3 regions of the Serratia ureilytica genome follow, and region 1 is predicted to be linked to each of the others. Evidence: predicted binding sites of a transcription regulator. Region 1 holds the regulator's gene; each other region holds the start of a gene.
The links. Region 1 encodes PurR, which represses purine synthesis genes. Its sites were predicted from a motif close to CANGCAAACGTTTGCNTG; they were not measured.
Positions count from the first base shown of each region.

Region 2: a site for PurR is predicted at 2,236-2,253, ahead of raiA (ribosome-associated translation inhibitor RaiA). Genes of this name have one in related genera too.
Region 3: a site for PurR is predicted at 5,053-5,070, ahead of pyrD (quinone-dependent dihydroorotate dehydrogenase). Genes of this name have one in related genera too.

Region 1 is NZ_CP071320.1:2,768,315-2,775,651, reverse strand. It holds gene cfa (cyclopropane fatty acyl phospholipid synthase) at 1-589, opposite strand, end outside; gene punC (purine nucleoside transporter PunC) at 933-2,144, opposite strand; gene punR (DNA-binding transcriptional activator PunR) at 2,268-3,224, shown strand; gene purR (HTH-type transcriptional repressor PurR) at 3,212-4,237, opposite strand; gene cydH (cytochrome bd-I oxidase subunit CydH) at 4,559-4,648, shown strand; gene sodB (superoxide dismutase [Fe]) at 4,713-5,291, opposite strand; gene J0X03_RS12865 (C40 family peptidase) at 5,492-6,310, opposite strand; gene J0X03_RS12860 (Grx4 family monothiol glutaredoxin) at 6,727-7,074, shown strand; gene rnt (ribonuclease T) at 7,143-7,337, opposite strand, start outside.
Region 2 is NZ_CP071320.1:4,145,609-4,152,945, forward strand. It holds gene yfiH (purine nucleoside phosphorylase YfiH) at 1-357, opposite strand, end outside; gene rluD (23S rRNA pseudouridine(1911/1915/1917) synthase RluD) at 357-1,334, opposite strand; gene bamD (outer membrane protein assembly factor BamD) at 1,466-2,197, shown strand; gene raiA (ribosome-associated translation inhibitor RaiA) at 2,510-2,851, shown strand; Phe leader region at 2,974-3,100, shown strand; gene J0X03_RS19650 (hypothetical protein) at 2,975-3,022, shown strand; gene pheA (bifunctional chorismate mutase/prephenate dehydratase) at 3,143-4,300, shown strand; gene tyrA (bifunctional chorismate mutase/prephenate dehydrogenase) at 4,356-5,477, opposite strand; gene J0X03_RS19665 (3-deoxy-7-phosphoheptulonate synthase) at 5,481-6,557, opposite strand; gene J0X03_RS19670 (DUF481 domain-containing protein) at 7,053-7,337, shown strand, end outside.
Region 3 is NZ_CP071320.1:3,198,377-3,205,713, forward strand. It holds gene rlmKL (bifunctional 23S rRNA (guanine(2069)-N(7))-methyltransferase RlmK/23S rRNA (guanine(2445)-N(2))-methyltransferase RlmL) at 1-2,010, opposite strand, end outside; gene J0X03_RS15075 (YcbX family protein) at 2,114-3,217, shown strand; gene J0X03_RS15080 (cell division protein ZapC) at 3,224-3,772, opposite strand; gene pyrD (quinone-dependent dihydroorotate dehydrogenase) at 3,949-4,959, opposite strand; gene ssuE (NADPH-dependent FMN reductase) at 5,218-5,796, shown strand; gene J0X03_RS15095 (sulfonate ABC transporter substrate-binding protein) at 5,821-6,786, shown strand; gene ssuD (FMNH2-dependent alkanesulfonate monooxygenase) at 6,806-7,337, shown strand, end outside.

The DNA.
Region 1 (7,337 bases):
TCACGCCGACCACCGACACGCCGTAATTTTTCGCCGCATAGGCGGAGAGGCCGCCCCAGCCGCAGCCGATGTCCAGCAAGCGCATGCCCGGCTGCAGCTGCAGTTTTTCGCAGATCATCCGCAGTTTCGCTTCTTGCGCTTCCTCCAGCGTGGCGGCGTCTTTCCAGTAGCCGCAGGAGTACTGCATGTAAGGATCGAGCATCAGCGTAAACAGATCGTTGCCAAGATCGTAATGCTCTTTGCCGACGATCCAGGCGCGCTTTTTCGATTGCAGATTGGTCAGGCGCGCCGCGGCGATACGCAGGGTATCTTTCAGGTGGTGGGGGAGCTTCTTCTCCAGCCCGGCGCTGACCACGCGCTGGAAGAATATATCCAGCCGCTCGCATTCCCACCAACCATCCATATAGCTCTCGCCTAGACCCAGGGAGCCTTGCTGCAAAACGCGTTTAAAGAATTCGGGGTTTTTAACCTGAATATCGAAAGGGCGCGATCCGTTAATTTCGATACCGGCCAGACCGAGCATTTCGTGCGCGATACGGTACCACTGGTTATCCTGGATGCTCAGATCTTCTATACACGATGAACTCATAGCTTCTCCATCACCTTCTTCTGACTGATGACCCGTTAGGAAACAGCTTAGACAATTTCTGCGGGTGCATACGTATACCGACGGGAAATAAGCCCGCGGCGTCTGATATCCGACTATGAACAGAGGAAATTTAAAGAAGCGACCCGACGCAAACGGCGCAGGATAAACGCCTCTTCAAAAAAGAGTGTGACGCAAGACGCGTACACAACAGCTAATTGAGATATAGAGATTATAAGGTGTTACTTTACAAGGTTGTTTTTGAGTATAGGCGCGCCGAGGCATTGACTCAACTGTAAATCGCACTCGGCACGCATATTCTTTAAGTGATTATTTAGCTTGGCAATTATGACGCTGAGTTAGCATGTTCGCGCGCCGTTTCTTGCGGCGCCTTGGCCGCTTTTCCCCGCTGCAGGAAATACCCCAGCGCGGCCAGTATCACCGTGGACACCATCACCGTCACCGTCGCCAACAGCGGCTGCGCAATAAACGTCGATACCAGCATGCTCGCCACGAAACACAGCCCCAGCTGCAGCGTATTTTGCAGCGCGGCGGCTTTGCCGCTGCTGTCCGGGAACGGCATCAGCGCGTTGGCCACCATGATCGGATAGCCGGCGCCGTTGACCAGCGCCATCACGCAGAACGGGATCAGGAGCGTGGTGAGCGTCGGATTGGTCAGGGTTGCCACCAGATACAGGGCCACCATGCTGACAGCATAAGCTACCAGCAGCCACGGCAGCAGGGTTTTGCCATTGATGCGCTTGAGCGCGGCGCGGCACCCGTAACCGCCCAGCAGGAAGGCCAGCGTCTGCGGCACATAGCTCAGGCCGATGTCGCTCGGGCCGTAGCCCATATCACCGAGGATAAACGGCGAGCCGGTCAGCCAGGCGAAGAAACCGGCCGAACAGGCGGCGTACATGGCGACATTGCCACTGAATACCGGGGATTTCAATAATTGCCAAAAACTGACGCTGCTTTTTGGCGCGTCGACGGCGGGTTTTGGCCTGGCGTTCTCTTTGAGCAGCAGCGTCGGCAACAGCAACAAGGCGGTGATGGCCAGCAGCACGGCGAAGATCGCGCGCCAGCTGGCGTGGTTCAGCAGCCAGGCGCCCAGCAGCGGCGCCAGCGCCGGCGATAGCGCCACCAGCGGCATGATGGTGGCGAATACGCGGTTGGCCTGGCCTTCACGATAGCGGTCGACCACCAGCGCTTGCCAGATGGCGGCGGCGGAACAGACACCTACGGCCTGAATAAAGCGCAGTATCCAGAGCTGCGCGGCATTTTCCACCCACAGCATGCCCAGGCAGCCGAGCGCGAACAGCGTTAGGCCAATCAACAATACCGGTTTGCGTCCCAGACGGTCGGAGAGCGGCCCCCACAGCAGCTGCGCGAAGGCGAAGCCGGCCAAAAAGATGCTCAGGCTGGCGCTGACCGCGCCGGCGGAAATTTGCAGTTCCTCCCGCATGGCGCCGAAGGCGGGCAGGTACATATCGGTCGCCAGATAACCCAGCATGCTCAGGCCGGCGAGGTAGAACATAAAACCAAAGGAATTTCGCATGGTATTTCTCGTTAATATTTTAGTGTCGCAGGTTTTTAGCGCCGGCCAGTGTATCCGGCTGGATCTCTGCTTGTGAAACGGTAATATTTGCAAAGTGCTGTTAAAAAAATTGAAGGCAAAGCGATGTGGTCTGAATATTCTCTCGAGGTCGTTGATGCGGTGGCGCGCACCGGCAGTTTCAGCGCGGCGGCGCAGGAGCTGCACCGGGTGCCGTCGGCGGTAAGTTATACCGTGCGGCAGCTGGAGCAATGGCTGGCGGTGCCGCTGTTTGAGCGGCGTCACCGAGATGTGGAACTGACGCCGGCCGGCGCGCTGTTTATCAAGGATGCGCGAGCTGTTATCAAAAAAATGCTCGACACCCGCCGCCACTGTCAACAGGTGGCCAACGGCTGGCGCGGTCAGCTGAATATCGCGGTGGACATCATCGTCAAACCGCAGCGCAGCCGCCAGCTGGTGCTGGATTTCTACCGTCATTTCCCCGACGTCGAGTTGATGCTGCAACCCGAGGTGTTTAACGGCGTGTGGGATGCGTTGGTGGACGGCAGGGTGGACATGGCGATCGGCGCCACCCGCGCGGTGCCGGTCGGCGGCGGCTTCGCTTTCCGCGACATGGGGGATATGAACTGGCTGTGCGTAGTCAGCCCACAGCATCCGCTGGCGCAGCTGGCAGGGCCGTTGAATGACGATCGGTTGAGGCCGTACCCTGCGCTTTGTCTGGAAGACACCTCGCGCAATCTGCCCAAGCGCGTCACCTGGACGCTGGATAACCAGCGGCGGCTGGTGGTGCCGGACTGGACCTCGGCGCTCGACTGTTTGTGCGCCGGATTGTGCGTCGGCATGATGCCGGCGCATCTGGCGCTGCCGCGGGTGCAGCGCGGTGAGCTGAAGGCGTTGCAGTTGCAGCAGCCGTTTCCCGCCAGCCCCTGCTGCCTGACCTGGCAACAGGATAAACCGTCACCGGCGATGAGCTGGCTGCTGGCGTATTTGGGCGATGGCGAGACGCTGAATCAGGAGTGGCTGAGTGAGGCGGCACCGGAAGCCGTGCCGGCTTCCGGTAGGGAGGAGGATCAGCGGCGGTAGTCGATGAACGGACCGTCGGCGACCGAACGGCGTTCGACCAGCTTCGGATGCACTTCGATCACCTGCGATTCTTCGCGCTTGCTGATGATGCGATCCAGCAGCATGGTGAAGGCCATTTCGCCCAGACGTTCTTTCGGCTGATGAATGGTGGTCAGCGCCGGGGTGAAGTAGCGGGCGTTGCGCACGTTGTCGTAGCCGATCACGGAAATATCCTGCGGCACCCGCAGCCCCAGTTCGTCGGCGGCGCAGATGGCGCCCATCGCCATGATGTCGCCGCCGCAGAATACCGCGGTCGGTCGCTGTTTCTGCGACAGAATTTGATGCATCGCCTTGTAACCGGACTCCGGCTCGAAGTCACCCTGGACTATCCACTCTTCGCGAATATCGATATGCGCTTCCTGCAGCGCCTTCATAAAGCCCTGATGACGGCCGCCGCCGGTGTTGCGCGACAGCTGGCCCGGGATAGCGCCGATATCGCGGTGGCCGCGCTCGATCAGGTAACGGCCGGCCAGATAGCCGCCTTCGAACGCGTTATCGATGATGGTGTCGGTGAAGTCGCCGCGCGCGGCGCCCCAGTCCATTACCACCATCGGGATGTTGCGGTAGTCTTCCAGCATGCCCAGCAGCTGATCCGGGTATTCGGAACACATGACCAGCAGGCCGTCGACGCGCTTTTGCGCCAGCATCGCCAGGTAGGCGCGCTGTTTGTCCAGATTGTTGTGCGAGTTGCACAGGATCAGGGTATAGCCTTTGCTGTAGCAGCTGTTTTCCACCGCCTCGATCACTTCGGCAAAGTAGGGCGCTTCGCTCGAGGTGGCCAGCAGACCGATAGACTTGGTGTGATTGACTTTCAGGCTGCGCGCCACGGCGCTCGGCGAGTAGTGCAGCTCTTTGATGGCGGCCCACACGGCCGCTTTGGTCTCTTCGGCGACGAAACGAGTCTTATTGATGACGTGCGAAACGGTGGTGGTGGAAACGCCCGCGCGTTTGGCCACATCTTTAATCGTTGCCATGTAAGGAATGACTCCTGAACTCACATGTTTACAGCATGTAAGTGTGATGTTAATCGTTTGCCTACGTAGATCCTTCTCCAGAGAAGCGAAAACTGAGTTTTTAGTGTTGAAGTCGTCAGCGCTAATCAGGAGGGGCATGAATGCCGGTACGCAGTTGTGAACTGCGAATTTTGTCGCATATTGAACAAAAGTGGAAGAGGTAATCGAGATTATAAACCGGGAAATGATAACAAGATTTTATCGGCGAACTGTGGGAAAATGATTTGACGTACTAATTGTGCGCCTTTTATCCTTAGGAAAGCCCATTTTAAAGGAGTTGTCATGGATACCGATCTGAAGATGTCGCTGTTCACCACCGTTTGCGCATTGGCGATGATCATCGCTTTCAGCTTTGTCGCCGCGTTGAACTGATTTCCCGCCAGTTTTAAAAAAGGCGCAGCCAAGCTGCGCCTCATCACTTAGGCAAGCCCTGCGCTTACGCCAGGTTTTCCGCCGCGAAGGTCCAGTTGACCAACGCCCAGAAGTTTTCCAGGTATTTTGGACGCGCATTGCGGTAATCGATGTAATACGCGTGTTCCCACACGTCAACGGTCAGCAGCGGTTTGTCTTCGCCGGTCAGCGGGGTTGCCGCGTTGGAAGTGTTGACGATCGCCAGCGCGCCGTCCGGTTTTTTTACCAGCCAGGTCCAGCCGGCACCGAAGTTTTTCACGGCGGCATCGGTGAACTGCTCTTTGAACGCAGCGAAAGAGCCGAAGGATTTGACGATCGCCGCCGCCAGTTCGCCCTGCGGTTCACCGCCGCCCTGTGGCGACAGGCAGTGCCAGTAGAAGGTGTGGTTCCACACCTGCGCGGCGTTGTTGAACACGCCGCCGTTAGAGGTCTTGATGATCTCTTCGAGCGATTTGCCTTCGAACTCGCTGCCTTTCACCAGGTTGTTCAGGTTAACCACGTAGGTGTTGTGGTGTTTGCCGTAGTGGTATTCCAGAGTCTCGGCGGAGATGTGCGGCTCGAGCGCGTTTTTCTCATACGGTAATGCAGGTAATTCAAACGACATTGCTTCCTCCTTTACAGCGCCATTCAGCTTCTCGCCGGGGCGAACGCCGGATGGGCCGTTTTTTATTGTGGTCATTCAATCTTAACAATTTTCATCATAAAAAACAGGAGGAAAAGCGAGAAATGCGCGTGGGGGAGTGCGATGGGCGATAGCTTGAGCAGGCGGTTGCGGCCGAGGCCGCAACCGCGAAGAGCAGGGAATTAACGGATGGTTTTCGGCGTTACTACGCGGCGAGCGCCGATGTAGTGGTTCTGCCAATAGTCGTTATCGAGCTGGCTGATGCGGATCTCTTCGCCGGTGCGCGGCGACTGGATGAATTTGCCGTTGCCGAGGTAGACGCCGACATGATCCGCCACGCCGCGGTTGTTAATGCGGAAGAACACCAGATCGCCGCTTTCCAGTTCGCTTTTCTTGATCGGCGCCGCGTCGCGCAGGTGATACATTTCGTTGGCGGTGCGCGGCATCTTGATTTTCACCACGTCTTTATAGGCGTAATAGATGAGGCCGCTGCAGTCAAAGCCGGTGCGCGGCGAGCTGCCGCCCCAGCGGTAAGGCTTGCCCATCTGATCCATCAGCTTGGCCATCGCGGTCTGCTTGGCGTGCTGGTAACGCTTTTTGTGCGCTGGGCTGAGTTTCAATGGTTTTTCATCACGCGCCAGCTTGGCGGTGGCCATACCGGCTTCGCGGTGGCGGCCATAGCCTTTTTTGTAGCCCTTTTTCGGCGGGGTGACTTTAATTTTGGCGGTTTTCTGCGCTTTGGCCTTGGGTTTGGCGCTGACGATCTTTTTCGCGCTTTTCTCGCTTTTGACCTTGGCGGTCTTGGTTTTTTTCTCGGGGGCCGTCACTTTGGCTTTTTTGGCGGCTTTATCCGCTTTCTTTTTTCTGCGGTCATCGGGCCGCGCTTCATTGGCATGGCTTTTACGCTGCTCGGCGGCAACACGCGCCTGTGGCGCAGCGTGCGCCAAATTGAAGAAGAGCTGCGTAAACAGCAGCGCAAAGAGCGTAAGAATTAAACGCATGTCGACGTCACCAACCTTGGCCCCGAAACGGATATCGAAAGAGTTACAGTATTCCCGAATTTCGCCATATAAAACAGCGAAGAACTCATAAATAATAATCCATATTGTGAGAAAACGTTAATGACATTTTTTTTGGTTTAAAATCAGCCTGTTGATGTATAAAAAAGCGCCAGGCGGCGGTAGCGGATATAATTAAGCCGCGCCGTCATCGCGGCGCAATATATTAGTGAAATGGTCGGATTAAAAATGTTATTCTCAACGTATGTTTTGACCGGAATGACGTGGCCGGTGAAACGCGATCGGCGGCGGGCGAATATCCTTGCAAAAGATGGCGTTTTCTTGCGACTGTTCCAGCCGCTACAATAGCCCGCGTGATGCATGTTGTAGCCATGAAATGTGGCTTGAGGAAGCAATAAATGACGACGACACTTGAAAAAATTCAGCACCAGATCGCTGAAAACCCGATTCTGCTGTACATGAAGGGTTCGCCAAAGCTGCCGAGCTGCGGCTTCTCTGCGCAGGCTGTGCAAGCGCTGTCCGCCTGCGGCGAGCGTTTCGCCTATGTGGATATTCTGCAAAACCCGGACATCCGCGCCGAGTTGCCAAAATACGCCAACTGGCCGACTTTCCCGCAGCTGTGGGTAGACGGTGAACTGGTCGGCGGTTGCGATATCATCATCGAAATGTATCAGCGCGGCGAATTGCAGCAGCTGATCAAAGAAACGGCAGAAAAGTATAAAGCGCAGGAAGACCAGCAGTCTTAATCGACAGACGTGCGGTTATCGCGTAACGGGCGGCGCCAGTGCAAACTGGGCCGCCTTTTTTATTGGGCTTATTCGGCGAGGTCGCCGGCGGGCAGCGGCCAGCCGCCGAGACGCTTCCAGCGGTTAACCAGCTCACAAAACAGCAGGGCGGTTTGTTCGGTGTCGTACAGCGCGGAGTGCGCCTGGCTGCTGTCGAACGGCATGCCGGCAGCGATGCAGGCTTTGGCCAGCACCGTTTGCCCCAGCACCAGGCCGCTCAGCGC
Region 2 (7,337 bases), 1.4 Mb from region 1:
TTCGTCGCCGTGCTGCGAGCAGAACAGCACCGGCAGACAATCCGCCGTCATCACTGCGCACACCTGACCCGGCACGTTGGTGTACACCGCATCCGCCCGCAGATCGGCGGGCGCTTGTCCCGTCAACGTCACCACGCGAGTGCCGTGCACCTGCTCGAGCCATACCGGCATCTGCGGCAAGCCGGCGGCGGTAACCAACCTTTCCCGATTGCGCTTCACCGCTTGCGCCTCGTCGCCCACGTGAGCGCCGAGGTTCAGCGAGTCATAAGGTGGCAGGCTGACGCCACCATCGCGCGTGGTGCTGCAAGCTTTAACGCCGGGAGGCAACGGCCAGTCGGGCAGAATGAGCGAGCGCATTACCAGTCCATCTGATCTTTGAATTCTTCGGTGTCCGCCTTCAGCGCGTTGATCAGATCAACCATGTCCTGCGGCAGCGGCGCATGCCACTCCATCTGGATGCCGCTGATCGGGTGATACAAACGCAGCATGGTAGCGTGCAGCGCCTGGCGGTCAAAGCCGCGCAGCGTGTTGATGAAGGCCTCCGAAGCGCCTTTCGGCGGACGCGGACGGCCGCCGTACAGCGGATCGCCCACCAGCGGATGGCTAATGTAAGCCATGTGCACGCGGATCTGGTGAGTACGGCCGGTTTCCAGGCGCAAGCGCAGACGAGTGTGCGCGCGGAAGTGCTCCATAATGCGATAGTGCGTCACCGCCAGCTTACCCATCGGGTGCACCGCCATGTGAGTGCGCTTGGTGGAATGGCGCGCGATGGGTTCTTCTACCGTACCGCCTGCCGTCATGGTGCCGATCGCCACCGCTTCGTATTCACGGGTGATTTCGCGCGCCTGCAGCGCCTCCACCAGCCGGGTTTGCGCCGGCACGGTTTTCGCCACCACCATCAGGCCGGTGGTGTCTTTATCCAGACGGTGCACGATGCCGGCACGCGGCACGTCGGCGATTTCCGGGTAGTGATGCAGCAGCGCATTGAGCACCGTGCCGTCCGGGTTACCGGCGCCAGGGTGCACCACCAAATCGCGCGGCTTGTTGATCACCAGGATATCGCTGTCTTCATAGACGATATCCAGCGCGATATCCTGCGGCTCCCAACGCGCTTCTTCTTCTATCTGTGCATCGATGGCGACTGTCTCTCCGCCCAGCACCTTCTCTTTCGGTTTGTTTGACGTTTTGCCATTGACCTTCACCCGATCGCCCAGGATCCACTCTTTTATGCGAGATCGTGAATAATCAGGGAACAATTCGGCCAAAGCCTGATCTAAACGTTGTCCGAGTTGAGATTCGGCCACCGTTGCGGTGAGTTGTACTTGTTGTGCCATATGCAGCTTCTTCGTTAACGTTGGGTTTTCACGGCGATGCCGTTTAATATAATGTGCTATTGTACCTGGTCTTTGTCGGGAGCTTAACGGACAGTCTCCCGGAATAACACCCTGAGGATAATCAAAACGTCATGACGCGTATGAAATATCTGGTGGCGGCAGCCACGTTGAGCCTGGCGCTGGCAGGTTGCTCCACATCCAAGGATGCGGTTCCCGACAACCCGCCTTCGGAAATCTATGCTACCGCGCAGCAAAAACTGCAGGACGGTAACTTCAAGGGCGCGATTACGCAACTCGAAGCGTTAGATAACCGCTATCCTTTCGGGCCGTATTCCCAGCAGGTCCAGCTGGATTTGATTTACGCCTATTATAAGGCTGCCGACTTGCCAATGGCTCAGGCATCCATCGATCGCTTCATGCGCCTGAATCCGACGCACCCGAACATCGATTACGTGATGTACATGCGCGGCCTGACCGATATGGCGCTTGATGACAGCGCGCTGCAGGGCTTCTTCGGGGTTGACCGTTCGGACCGCGATCCTCAGCACGCTCGCGCTGCGTTCCGCGACTTCAGCCAGTTGATTCAGCAATACCCGAACAGCCAATACGCGACCGACGCCAACAAGCGTTTGGTGTATCTGAAAGATCGTTTGGCCAAGTATGAGCTTTCGGTGGCGGAATACTACACTAAACGTGGTGCTTACGTCGCGGTCGTTAATCGCGCCGAGCAGATGTTGCGTGAATTCCCGGATACCAAAGCGACGCACGACGTGTTGCCGCTGATGGAAAATGCCTACAAGCAGCTGCAGCTGAACGGCCAGGCTGACAAAGTGGCCAAAGTGATCGCCGCCAACCCACAATAAGCGCGCGTCGGCAACGGCAGAAAAACCAAACGGCAGCCAAGGCTGCCGTTTTCATTGGCGTCGACCTGGTTTTTACTGGAAAAATACACAAGTAAAAACACGGTGTTAGCTAGCGCTCCTCACCGGTCAACTCATCGATAATGCGCCATCCGGCGGCAACTCTCAAGCATTAGATAGCCAATTCAAATGCTGAATCACAGATTGAACTAACTTTGCAAAAAGTGACAAAAAATCGTGATTTACATCACGCATTTAAACAAAAAGCGGGGTATGCTGGATTCACCAAGACGGAAAGACAGAGAGGTAAGTTATATGACATTGAACATTACCAGCAAACAAATGGATATCACTCCCGCAATCCGCAATCACGTCGAAGACCGTCTCACCAAACTGGAAAAATGGCAGACCCAGCTGATTAACCCGCATATCGTCTTATCCAAAGAGCCGCAAGGGTTTGTCGCCGACGCTACCATTACTACGCCTAACGGCCCGCTGGTCGCCAGCGCCAAACATGATGACATGTATACCGCCGTTAACGAGCTGATCGCCAAACTGGAGCGCCAGTTGAACAAAGTGCAGCACAAAGGCGAAGCGCGCCGCTGCAATGCCAGCGTGAAAGACATTGTGCCGGAAGTCACGCAAGAGCAGGAATAACCGTCCGACAGCGATTGCCGCATCAAACGCGCCCGAGGGCGCGTTTTTTGTCGGGTATTTTTGTTGACGGGGTAAAAGCCAGCGGTTACTTTAAAACCTGTTCGCATTAACCTTAGGTAGACCATGCCACGCACACCGTTTTTCTTCGCATTCTTTTTTACCTTCCCCTGACTGGGAGGCGTTTCGTCGTGTGAGAAAGAATGCGAAGACGAACAACAAGGCCTCCTGGAAACAGGGGGCTTTTTTTATGGCTGTTTTACAACGAATAAGAACTGAAGGCGGAAGCTGATTATGACTGACAACCCGTTATTGGTGCTGCGCGAGCGCATCAGCGCACTGGACTTGAAACTGTTGGCCTTGCTGGCGGAACGCCGTGAGCTGGCGATCGAAGTCGGCAAGACTAAGCTGCACTCTCACCGCCCGATCCGTGACAAAGAGCGCGAACGCGATCTGCTGGATGCGCTGATCGCCGCCGCCAAGCCTTACGACCTGGACGGTTTCTACGTCACCCGCCTGTTCCAACTGATCATTGAAGACTCCGTTCTGACCCAGCAGGCGCTGTTGCAGCACCAGCTCAACCCCGTCAGCCAGCATTCCGCCCGCATCGCTTTCCTCGGCCCGAAAGGCTCTTATTCACATCTGGCGGCACGCCAATACGCTGCCCGCCACTTCGATCGGCTGATCGAATGCGGCTGCCAGAAGTTTCAGGATATTTTCGCCCAGGTGGAAACCGGCCAGGCGGACTATGCGATTTTGCCGATCGAGAACACCAGCTCCGGTTCGATAAACGAGGTCTACGATCTGCTGCAACACACCAGCCTGTCGATCGTCGGCGAACTGACTAACCCTATCAACCACTGCGTTCTGATCGCCGGCGACAGCGATCTGAGCCAGATAGAAACCGTCTACAGCCATCCGCAGCCGTTCCAACAGTGCAGCCAGTTCCTTAACCGCTTCCCGCACTGGAAAATCGAATACACCGAAAGCACGGCGGCCGCGATGGAGAAAGTCGCCAAGCTGAATTCACCGAAGGTGGCTGCACTGGGCAGCGAGGCCGGCGGCGCGCTGTACGGGTTGCAGGTGCTGGAACACAATCTCGCCAACCAGCAGCAAAACATCACTCGCTTCATCGTGCTGGCGCGCAAAGCGATCGATGTCTCCGAACAGGTGCCGGCAAAAACCACGCTGATCATGGCGACCGGCCAACAATCCGGCGCGCTGGTCGAAGCGCTGCTGGTATTGCGCGATAACGGCATCATCATGACCAAGCTGGAATCACGTCCGATCAACGGCAATCCGTGGGAGGAGATGTTCTATATCGATGTGCAGGCCAACCTGCGCGCCGAGGCGATGCAAAAAGCGCTGCGCGATCTGGCGCCGATCACCCGCTCGCTGAAGGTGCTGGGCTGTTACCCAAGCGACACCGTGGTGCCGGTCAACCCATCCTGAAACCGTAAAAAAGGGTTCGGCCAAGCCGAACCCTTTATGTTTACTGCCCGCAGTTTTACTGCCGGCTGTCGTTAGCCTGCCGCAACAGCGTGCGGCTCTCCACCAGGAAGCGCTGGGCGTAATCGCCGAACCAATGCTCTACCTTGCGGAAGCTCTCGATAAACGCCTGTTTGTCGCCATGCTCCAACAGCTTTATCGCCTCGCCGAAGCGCTGGTAGTAACGCTTAATCAGCGCCACATTTTCTTCCGACGACATAATGATATCGGCGTACAGCTGCGGATCCTGTGCGAACAGGCGGCCAACCATCGCCAGCTCCAACCGGTAGATTGGCGAAGAGAGCGCCAGCAGCTGCTCCAGTTGCACGTTCTCTTCCGCCAGGTGCAGCCCGTAGGCGAAGGTAGCGAAGTGCCGCAGCGCCTGAATAAACGCCATATTCTGATCGTGCTCGGCCGCGCTGATGCGATGCAGCCGCGCCCCCCACACCTGCAACTGTTCAAGCAGCCACTGATACGCCTCCGGCTGGCGGCCGTCGCAATAGACCACCACCTGCTTGGCCACGCTGCCCACGTCCGGGCCGAACATCGGATGCAGACCGACCACCGGGCCGCTGTGCGCCGCCAACATCGCGTGTAAAGGCCGGTTCTTCACCGACGCCAGGTCCACCAGAATACAATCGGCAGGCAGCGTCGGCAGGCGGCTTATCACCTGCTCGGTCACGTGGATCGGCACGCTGACGATCACCATGCCGGCATCCGCCAACAGCTGCTCCGCCTGCGGCCAATCTTCCTGATCCAACACCCTGACCTGATAACCCGACAACGTCAGCAAGCGATTGAACAACCTGCCCATTTGACCGTTGCCGCCGATAATGACGATCGGCCGCAGCTGCGGGCACAGGGTTTTAAAGCCCTTATCGTTCTCGCTGACGTATGACTCGCGCATCACGCGGCGCAACACATCTTCGATCAGATCCGGCGGCACGCCGAGATTTTCCGCCTCCCGGCGGCGCGAGGCCAGCATCGCGGCTTCGCGCTCCGGTACGTAAACCGGCAGGCCATGACGGCTTTTGACTTCGCCCACTTCCGCTACCAGATGCAGGCGTTTCGCCAGCAGATCCAGCAGCGCTTTATCCACCTCATCGATTTGATCGCGCAGCGCGGTCAGTTCTGCCACCATAACTTACTTTTCTCCCGTGCGGGCCGTCAGCGCAGCGCCGAGTTCCTGATGCATATGGCGCAACAGGGTTTCCGTACTCTCCCAGTTGATGCAGGCGTCGGTGACGGACACACCGTAACGCATGTCTGCACGCGGCTGTTCGGAAGACTGATTGCCCTCATGCAGATGGCTCTCCAGCATAATGCCGGTGATTGAGCGGTTACCCGCCTTGATCTGCTCCACCACGGACTCGGCAACCGCCGGCTGACGGCGATAGTCTTTATTCGAGTTGCCATGGCTGCAATCTATCATCAAGGACGGGTGGAGTCCCGCCTCAAGCATCTGTTTTTCACAGGCCGCAACGTGCTCAGCGCTGTAGTTCGGAGTTTTGCCGCCGCGCAGGATCACGTGCCCATCCGGGTTGCCCTGAGTCTGCAGCAGGCAAACCTGGCCTGCCTGGTTAATGCCGACGAAGCGATGCGGCATGGCAGCGGCGCGCATGGCGTTGATGGCGGTGCCCAGGCTGCCGTCGGTGCCGTTTTTGAACCCGACCGGCATCGACAGGCCGGATGCCATTTCTCGGTGGGTCTGAGATTCGGTGGTACGCGCGCCGATCGCCGACCAGCTGAACAAATCGCCCAGGTACTGCGGGCTGTTCGGATCCAACGCTTCGGTAGCCAACGGCAAGCCCATGCCCACCAGATCCAGCAACAGGCGACGCGCGATATGCAAGCCTGCTTCAACGTCAAACGAACCGTCCATGTACGGATCGTTGATCAAACCTTTCCAGCCGACAGTGGTTCTGGGTTTTTCAAAGTAGACGCGCATAACGATATACAGCTGATCGCTCAAGTCAGCCGCCAGGGTTTTCAAACGACGGGCGTAGTCCAGCGCCGCATCCGGATCGTGGATTGAACAAGGCCCACACACCACCAACAGGCGATGATCGCGCCCCTGCAAAATGTTGGCGATGGTGTTACGCGCAGTGGCGATTTCATTTTCGTCGTCGGCACTGAGCGGGAACTGGTTCTTCAGCTCCTCCGGCGTGATGAGAACCTGTTCTGCACTGATGTGTACGTTATTGAGCGCGTCTTTTTGCATGATGCTATTCCTGTCGTTTGGCGTTATGCGTTGAAATGGAACATTGAGCGTTTCAGGGGTCTACCCTAACACGATATGTAAAGTTTTCAATCCATTTTCTGTAAATAAAAGATTACCGTCATTATCTTGCTTAAAACACCTTTGAATCAGGGTTGCGAAAATAGATTTAAACTAAACAAATACAATATATTAAACAATTAAACAGCCCATCATCACGCTGTAACCCCTCCTGCCTAACAAAGCCATTTATCGTAAACATATTTGTACATTATATTTTACAGCGAGGATGCACGCCCCATCTCGGCACCGGCGGGCGGGCGAAGCAGGATCAGCACGAAATGCCGTCGAAAGCGATGAATTTAAGTAGAAGAAAAGCGAATAAATGAGGGATAAAAATTAAAAACTTAAGCTAATGGCGGCTATTTTTGTCGCCGAAATGAACCGATATAATGTGACCGTCATCAACAATAATCACCCTTAACAACTGGATCCAAGATGCTCTCTTCCCGCGCTCGTCGCGCTTTTCCGCTGTATATTTGCTGCTTAACGACTTTCACCAGTGTTTCAGCCCTTGCCGACAATACGCTTTTCACCGCGATGGACGATCCGGCCACCGCCAAGAAACCGTTCGAAGGCAACGTGCAGGCGGGCTACAACGCCCAGTCCGGCAACTCGCAGAGTTCCACTCTGTTGGCCAACACCAACATGACCTGGTTCAACACCGACGCGGCGTACAGCCTGTGGGGGGCGGCCAACAACACCACCTCCTCCAACGTGCGC
Region 3 (7,337 bases), 430 kb from region 1:
CAGCCCTGCCATATCCATTTGGAAACCGCGCTTGTTGTTCGAGAACATGATGGTCCCGTTGCGGCGCAGCAACCGTTTCAAATCTTTCATCAGCGCCAGGTGATCGCGCTGCACGTCAAAGGTGTTCTCCATCCGCTTGGAGTTGGAGAACGTCGGCGGATCGATGAAGATCACGTCGAACTGTTCATTGGCATTGCTCAGCCACGACAGGCAGTCGGCCTGGATCAGCCGATGCTGGCGGCCGGTCAGGCCGTTGGCGCGCAGGTTCTTCTCCGCCCATTCCAGGTAGGTGCGCGACATGTCCACCGTGGTGGTGCTGCGCGCGCCGCCCAGCCCGGCATGCACGCTGGCGGTGCCGGTATAGGCGAACAGGTTGAGGAAGTCCTTGCCGCCGCTCATCTCGCCCAGCATACGGCGCGCGATGCGGTGATCGAGGAACAGGCCGGTATCGAGATAGTCGGTCAGGTTGACCCACAGCTTGGCGTTATACTCTTCCACCAGCAAGAACTCGCCCTTCTGCGCCAGTTTCTCGTACTGGTTTTTGCCCTTCTGCCGCTCGCGGGTTTTCAGGATCAGCTGATTCGACGGCAATTCCAGCACCGCCAGCGTCGCGTTGATCACATCGAACAGGCGCTGACGCGCCTTCTGCGCATCGACGGTTTTCGGCGGCGCATACTCCTGCACCACCACCTTGCTGCCGTAACGGTCCACCGCGACGTTGTATTCTGGCAGATCGGCATCGTACAGGCGGTAGCATTCGATGCCTTGTTGCTTCGCCCACTTGTCGAGCTTCTTCAAATTCTTGCGCAGACGGTTGGCGAAATCTTCCGCCACCTGCACGCCGCCAGTAGCATTGCCGGCCGGGCTTGCCGCCAGCTGATAGTTTTTCTGCACGCACTCCAGCGGGCCGTTCTTCGCCTTAAACTGGCGCTCGGCGCGCAGCTGCAGGCAGCTCAACAGCTCCGGCGAGGCGCTGAACAGCGACAGCTGCCAACCGCCGAAGGCGCTTTTCATCACGCGCCCCAGCATGTTGTGCAGCGCGATCAGCGCCGGTTCGCTTTCCAGACGCTCGCCGTACGGCGGGTTGCTGATCACCGTGCCGTGCGGGCCTTCCGGCAGCGGGTTGGTCAAGCGCGCAACGTCGCCGACGTTGAAGGTGATCAGCTCGGCGACGCCGGCGCGGCGGGCGTTGCCGCGCGCCATCTCAATCACCCGACGATCGATATCGGAACCGAAGAAGCGAGAGGTAGTTTCCTGCAGGCCGCGACGCGCGCGCACCTGCGCTTCGGTGGTGACTTCACGCCACAGTTCGGCGTTGTGACCATTCCAGGCGCTGAAGCCCCAGTGTTGACGGTGCAGGCCCGGCGCGCGATCGGCGGCGATCATCGCCGCTTCGATCAACAGCGTGCCGGAGCCGCACATCGGATCGAGCATCGGCGTGCCCGGCTGCCAGCCGGAACGCAACACGATGGCGGCCGCCAGGTTTTCCTTCAACGGCGCCTGGCCGGTGAGATCGCGGTAGCCGCGCTGGTGCAGGCCTTCGCCGCTCAGATCGAGCGCCACGCTGGCCATATCGCGTTGCAGGAAGACGTTAACGCGAATGTCCGGCTGCTGTTTGGCAACCGTCGGGCGTTGGTCGAGCTTACGGGTGAAGCTGTCAACGATGGCGTCTTTCACCTTCAGCGCGCCATACTGGCTGTTGCGGATCTCTTCGTTCACGCCGCTGAAATGCACGGCGAAGGTTTTATCCACGCCAAAAATGCTCGGCCAGTCAATCGCCTGCACGCCGAGGTACAGATCCAGGTCGCTGTGCACGCGGAATTCGTTCAGCGGCAACAAAATGCGCGAAGCCAGGCGGCTCCACAGCAGGCTTTGGTACAGAAGACGATCGTCACCCTGAAAATGTACCCCGCCCTGCACCACTTTGCAGTCGTGAGCGCCAAGCGTTTCCAGCTCGCTTTTTAACAGTTCTTCCAATCCACGCGCCGTGCTGGCAAACAGAGAGTTCATATCGTACTTATCACCAAAAAGAAAATTGTTGCGCATTATAGCTAATCCGCACCGCTTGTCATAAAGTTGCTCCCTTCTATTTAATCATCGCACGGAGATAAGGGTGATCACGCTTTCCAGACTCTACGTCCATCCGGTTAAATCACTGCGCGGCTTGCAGCTTTCCTACGCCCAGGTCGGCAGCAGCGGTCTGGCCTTTGACCGCAACTTTATGATCACCGAACCGGACGGCACCTTTATTACCGCGCGCCAATATCCGCAGATGGTGTTGTTCACGCCGGCGCTGTTGCCGGACGGGCTGTTTCTGACCGCGCCGGACGGTGAAAGCGCCGCCATTCGCTTCAGCGACTTCGCAGCCACGCCGCAGCCGACCGAGGTGTGGGGCAACCATTTCACCGCGCTGATCGCGCCGGATGAGATCAACCGCTGGCTGAGCGGCTACTTCCAGCGCGACGTGCAGCTGCGCTGGCTGGGGCCGGAGCTGACCCGCCGGGTCAAGAAACACCCTGAAATCCCGCTGACGTTTGCCGACGGCTACCCTTATCTGCTGATTAACCAAGCCTCGTTCAACGACCTGCAGCAGCGTTGCCCCGGCAGCATCAAGCTGGAACAGTTCCGCCCCAATCTGGTGGTGAGCGGCGCTACCGCCTGGGCTGAAGACGGCTGGCAGGTGATCCGCGTCGGCGATGTGATGTTCGATCTGGTGAAACCCTGCAGCCGCTGCGTGCTCACCACCGTCAGCACCGAGCGTGGCCGCAAGCACCCGAGCGGCGAACCGCTCAGCACGCTGCAAAAATTCCGCTCCGCCGACAACGGCGACATCGATTTCGGCCAGAATATGATCGCGCGCAACAGCGGCATCATTCGCGTGGGCGATACGGTGGAAGTCTTGTCAACCAAGCCGCCGCGCCCTTATGGCGCAGGTAAAGTGGTGGAGAGCGTGCAGGCGCCGCAGGACAGCGCGCACAGCGTCACGATCGAATATGAAGGAAAGGTATTTACCGGCAATAACCAGCAGATCCTGCTCGAACAACTGGAACAGCAAGGCATTCGCGTGCCTTACTCGTGCCGCGCCGGGATTTGCGGCAGCTGCCGCATTACATTGCTGAGCGGTGAAGTCGCGCCCCTGAAGAAAAGCGCGCTGGGCGACAACGGCACCATCCTGTGCTGCAGCTGCATCCCGAAAACTGATTTGACGTTGGCGTAATCCGCCTTATACCGCCCTGTCGTAAGCCGGGGCGGCGCTTTCATCCTGCGCGCAAGGTTTCAGCCGATCGTGCATCACCTTGATGGCGTCACCCAAGACCATGGTGCGGCCGGCGACCGTCAGCTGATTTTGCGCCAGCAGGCACAGGCTGGCGTTATCCCCGGCCTCGACCACCAGCAGGCGCGCTTCCGCGCCGCTTTCCATCACTTTCACCGCCGCCAGCTCGCCGTTTTTCGGCTGCAACGGGTAGTGCTGCTGCGAGAAATGCCAGCTCTTCGGCATCAGCGGTTTCAGGAAGCGGTAGGCGACCAGCGCATTCAACACCAGCTCGGCGCGCTGTTCATGGCTCAGCTTGACCTGCTTGCACTGTTCTTCATAGGTGAAATAAAGGGCGGCGTCATCCACGCAAAAAGCGCATTCATCGAAGGCGTCCGGCGTTAACATTTTGGCCGGGAAACGTGAACGAAAGATCATACCATTAGCTAAATCCAGCATTAGCCGATCGTGTTCGGCATCAAAATACCAACGCCAATTATCGTCAGGTTTTATCTTCATTTCGTATCCTTCTCGCTGCCCATGCCAACGCCGCACTCACCCTAAAAGGCGATTTTATCACCGATGAAATAGCTTAAACATCGGATAATTCCGCGAACGATATTTAAGCTAACGAACAAAATATAGACGAGCCGGGGGCAGAAATAAACCCCCGGAATAAAATGAGAGGAAAAATATTAGATATGGGTAACGATATCTTTAATCAAACGCGGGCCGTGATAGATAAATCCGGAATAAATTTGCAGCAGGCTCGCGCCGGCCTCCATTTTTTCGCGCGCCGCCGTCAGCGAATCGATGCCGCCTACGCCGATAATCGGCAGACGCCCTTGCAGTTCGGTGGAGAGGCGACGGATCACTTCGGTGCTGCGTGATTGCAACGGACGCCCACTTAACCCGCCCGCTTGTTCGCAGTAATTCAGCCCTTGGATCAATTTTCGATCCAACGTGGTATTGGTGGCGATCACGCCATCGATATTATGCCGCACCAGGCTATCGGCAATTTGGATCAATTCTTCTTCAGAAAGATCCGGCGCGATCTTTACCGCCACCGGCACATATTTGTGATGGCGCGCATGTAATTCCTGCTGCTTATTTTTAATCGCAGCCAAAAGATCGTCCAACGCTTCGCCATACTGTAAGGATCGTAACCCCGGCGTATTCGGTGAAGAGATGTTAATCGCGATATATCCGGCATACGGATAAACTTTATCCATGCAGATCAAATAATCGTCTTTGCCCTGCTCGACCGGCGTGTCTTTATTCTTGCCGATATTGATCCCAAGAATGCCGCCGAAATGGGATTTCTTAACGTTTTCAACCAGATTGTCCACACCATGGTTATTGAACCCCATGCGGTTAATCAGGCCTTCCGCCTCAACCACGCGGAACAAGCGCGGCTTGTCGTTGCCCGGTTGCGGACGCGGCGTCACGGTGCCGACTTCCACATGGCCGAAGCCCATCGCGCCGAACGCATCGATGCATTCGCCGTTTTTATCCAGACCGGCGGCCAATCCCAGCGGGTTTTTAAACGACAGCCCCATGCAGCTGACCGGTTTGGTCGGCACGGACTGACGGACAAGAAACGCTAATGGGGTGCCGGTAATACGGCTGAGCTGACGAAAGGTCACTTCGTGCGCGCGCTCCGGATCGAGCTGGAACAACGCTTTCCTGATGAGGGGGTAGTACATGGACTCTCCTGATTTCCCGGTTGCAAACCGGGGGCGTATTATCCGGTATCCCCCGCCTAATTGGAATTGATTAAAGGCAAAAAAAGCCGTTTTTACGCAATCGTTTTCCCTCTTCATCGCCAAATCGGCGCCAATCCGCTTTTACGCATATCCAAATCAAAAAATGAGATTTAAAAAACGCGCCCGGTTGCTGGTAGGTTTAAAACACTTCCCATTAATTTTCTAATTAAACCTAACTTTTAGTTATAAGGAGTGGCAATGCGCGTTATATCACTGGCCGGTAGCCCACGCATCCCATCACGTTCCGCCGCGCTGCTCTCGCTGAGTCAGAACTGGCTGCGGCAACAAGGGGTGGAGGTGACGGCCTATACCCTGCACGACTTCGATGCCGAAGATCTGCTGTACGCCAACTTCAACAGTCCGGCGATCAAGGCGTTTGCCGACCAGCTGGCGCAGGCCGACGGCCTGCTGATTTCCACACCGGTTTATAAAGCGTCGTTCTCCGGCGCGCTGAAAACCCTGCTGGACCTGCTGCCGGAACGCGCGCTGGACCATAAAGTGGTGCTGCCGCTGGCGACCGGCGGTTCTGTCGGTCACATGCTGGCGGTGGACTATGCGCTGAAACCGGTGCTGGCGGCGCTCAAAGCGCAAGAGGTGCTGCACGGCGTGTTCGCCGACGACAGTCAGATCCAGCTGACCGGCGAAAGCGCCACGCTCACCGACGCCGTGGCCGCCCGGTTGGAAGAAGCGCTCGCCAGTTTCTATCTGGCGCTTGGGCGCCGCAAACCGCCCGCGCTGCGCGTCGCCTCGCCGCTGACGGCGCGTCAAACCGCCTGAAATGCCTGGAAAAGGAGAGCCTGAATGAAACAACGCAACGCTTTGCGACGTTGGCTGAACGCAGCGGCCTTCACCGGCCTGCTGTCGCTGGTCTGGGCCAACGCCGCCGTCGCGCAGGATCCGGCGCAATTTCGCATCGGTTACCAGAAAGGATCGGTGAGTCTGGTGCTGGCGAAAAGCCACCGGCTGCTGGAGGAGCGCTTCCCCGCCACCCGCATCAGTTGGATTGAATTTCCCGCCGGCCCGCAGATGCTGGAAGCCTTGAACGTCGGCAGCATCGATCTGGGCAGCACCGGTGATATTCCGCCGATCTTCGCGCAGGCCGCCGGGGCGGACCTGCTGTATGTCGGCGTTGAGCCTCCCAAACCGAAGGCGGAAGTGATCCTGGTGCCGGAAAACAGCCCGATCAAAACCGTCGCCGATCTGAAAGGCCATAAGGTCGCATTTCAGAAAGGATCCAGCTCACACAACCTGCTGCTGCGATCGCTGCAAAAGGCCGGCCTGAAATTTACGGATATCCAACCCGCCTACCTGACCCCCGCCGATGCGCGCGCCGCATTCCAGCAGGGCAACGTCGATGCCTGGGCTATCTGGGATCCTTATTATTCCGCCGCGCTGCTGCAAGGCGGCGTTCGGGTGCTCGGCGACGGCACCGATCTGAACCAGACCGGTTCCTTCTATCTGGCGGCGCGCCCTTATGTCGAAGCCAATGGCGCCTTTATCAGCCAGGTCCTGACGGTGCTGACCCAGGCCGATGCGCTCACCCGCAGCGACCGGGCGCAAAGCGTGACCTTGCTGGCCAACGCCATGGGGCTGCCGGAACCGGTGATCGCCAGCTATCTGGATCACCGTCCCCCGACCGCCATCACACCGCTCGATGCGCATACGATCGCCGCGCAGCAGCAAACCGCCGACCTGTTTTACGCCAACCGGCTGGTGCCGGTGAAGGTCGACATCTCGCAACGCATCTGGCGCCCAAGCGCGCAATAAATACGGGAGAGCATTGACGATGAGCCTGAACGTTTTCTGGTTTTTACCCACCCACGGCGACGGCCACTATCTTGGCAGCGCACAGGGCGCTCGCAGCGTCGATCACGGTTACTTGCAACAAATCGCCCAAGCGGCGGACCGACTGGGATTCGGCGGCGTGCTGATCCCCACCGGTCGCTCTTGCGAGGACTCCTGGCTGGTGGCCGCCTCGCTGATCCCGGTCACCCAGCGGCTGAAATTTTTGGTCGCGCTGCGGCCGGGTATCATCTCCCCTACGCTGGCGGCGCGTCAGGCGGCGACGCTGGATCGCCTGTCCAACGGCCGCGCCCTGTTCAATCTGGTCACCGGCGGCGATCCGGAAGAGCTGGCGGCGGAGGGGTTGCATCTCAGTCATGAAGAGCGTTACGAAGCCTCGACCGAGTTCACTCATATCTGGCGCAGGGTGCTGGAAGGTGAAACCGTCGATTTCCACGGCAAGCATATTCAGGTGAAAGGCGCCAAACTGCTGTTCCCGCCGGTGCAGCAACCGCGCCCGCCGCTCTATTTCGGCG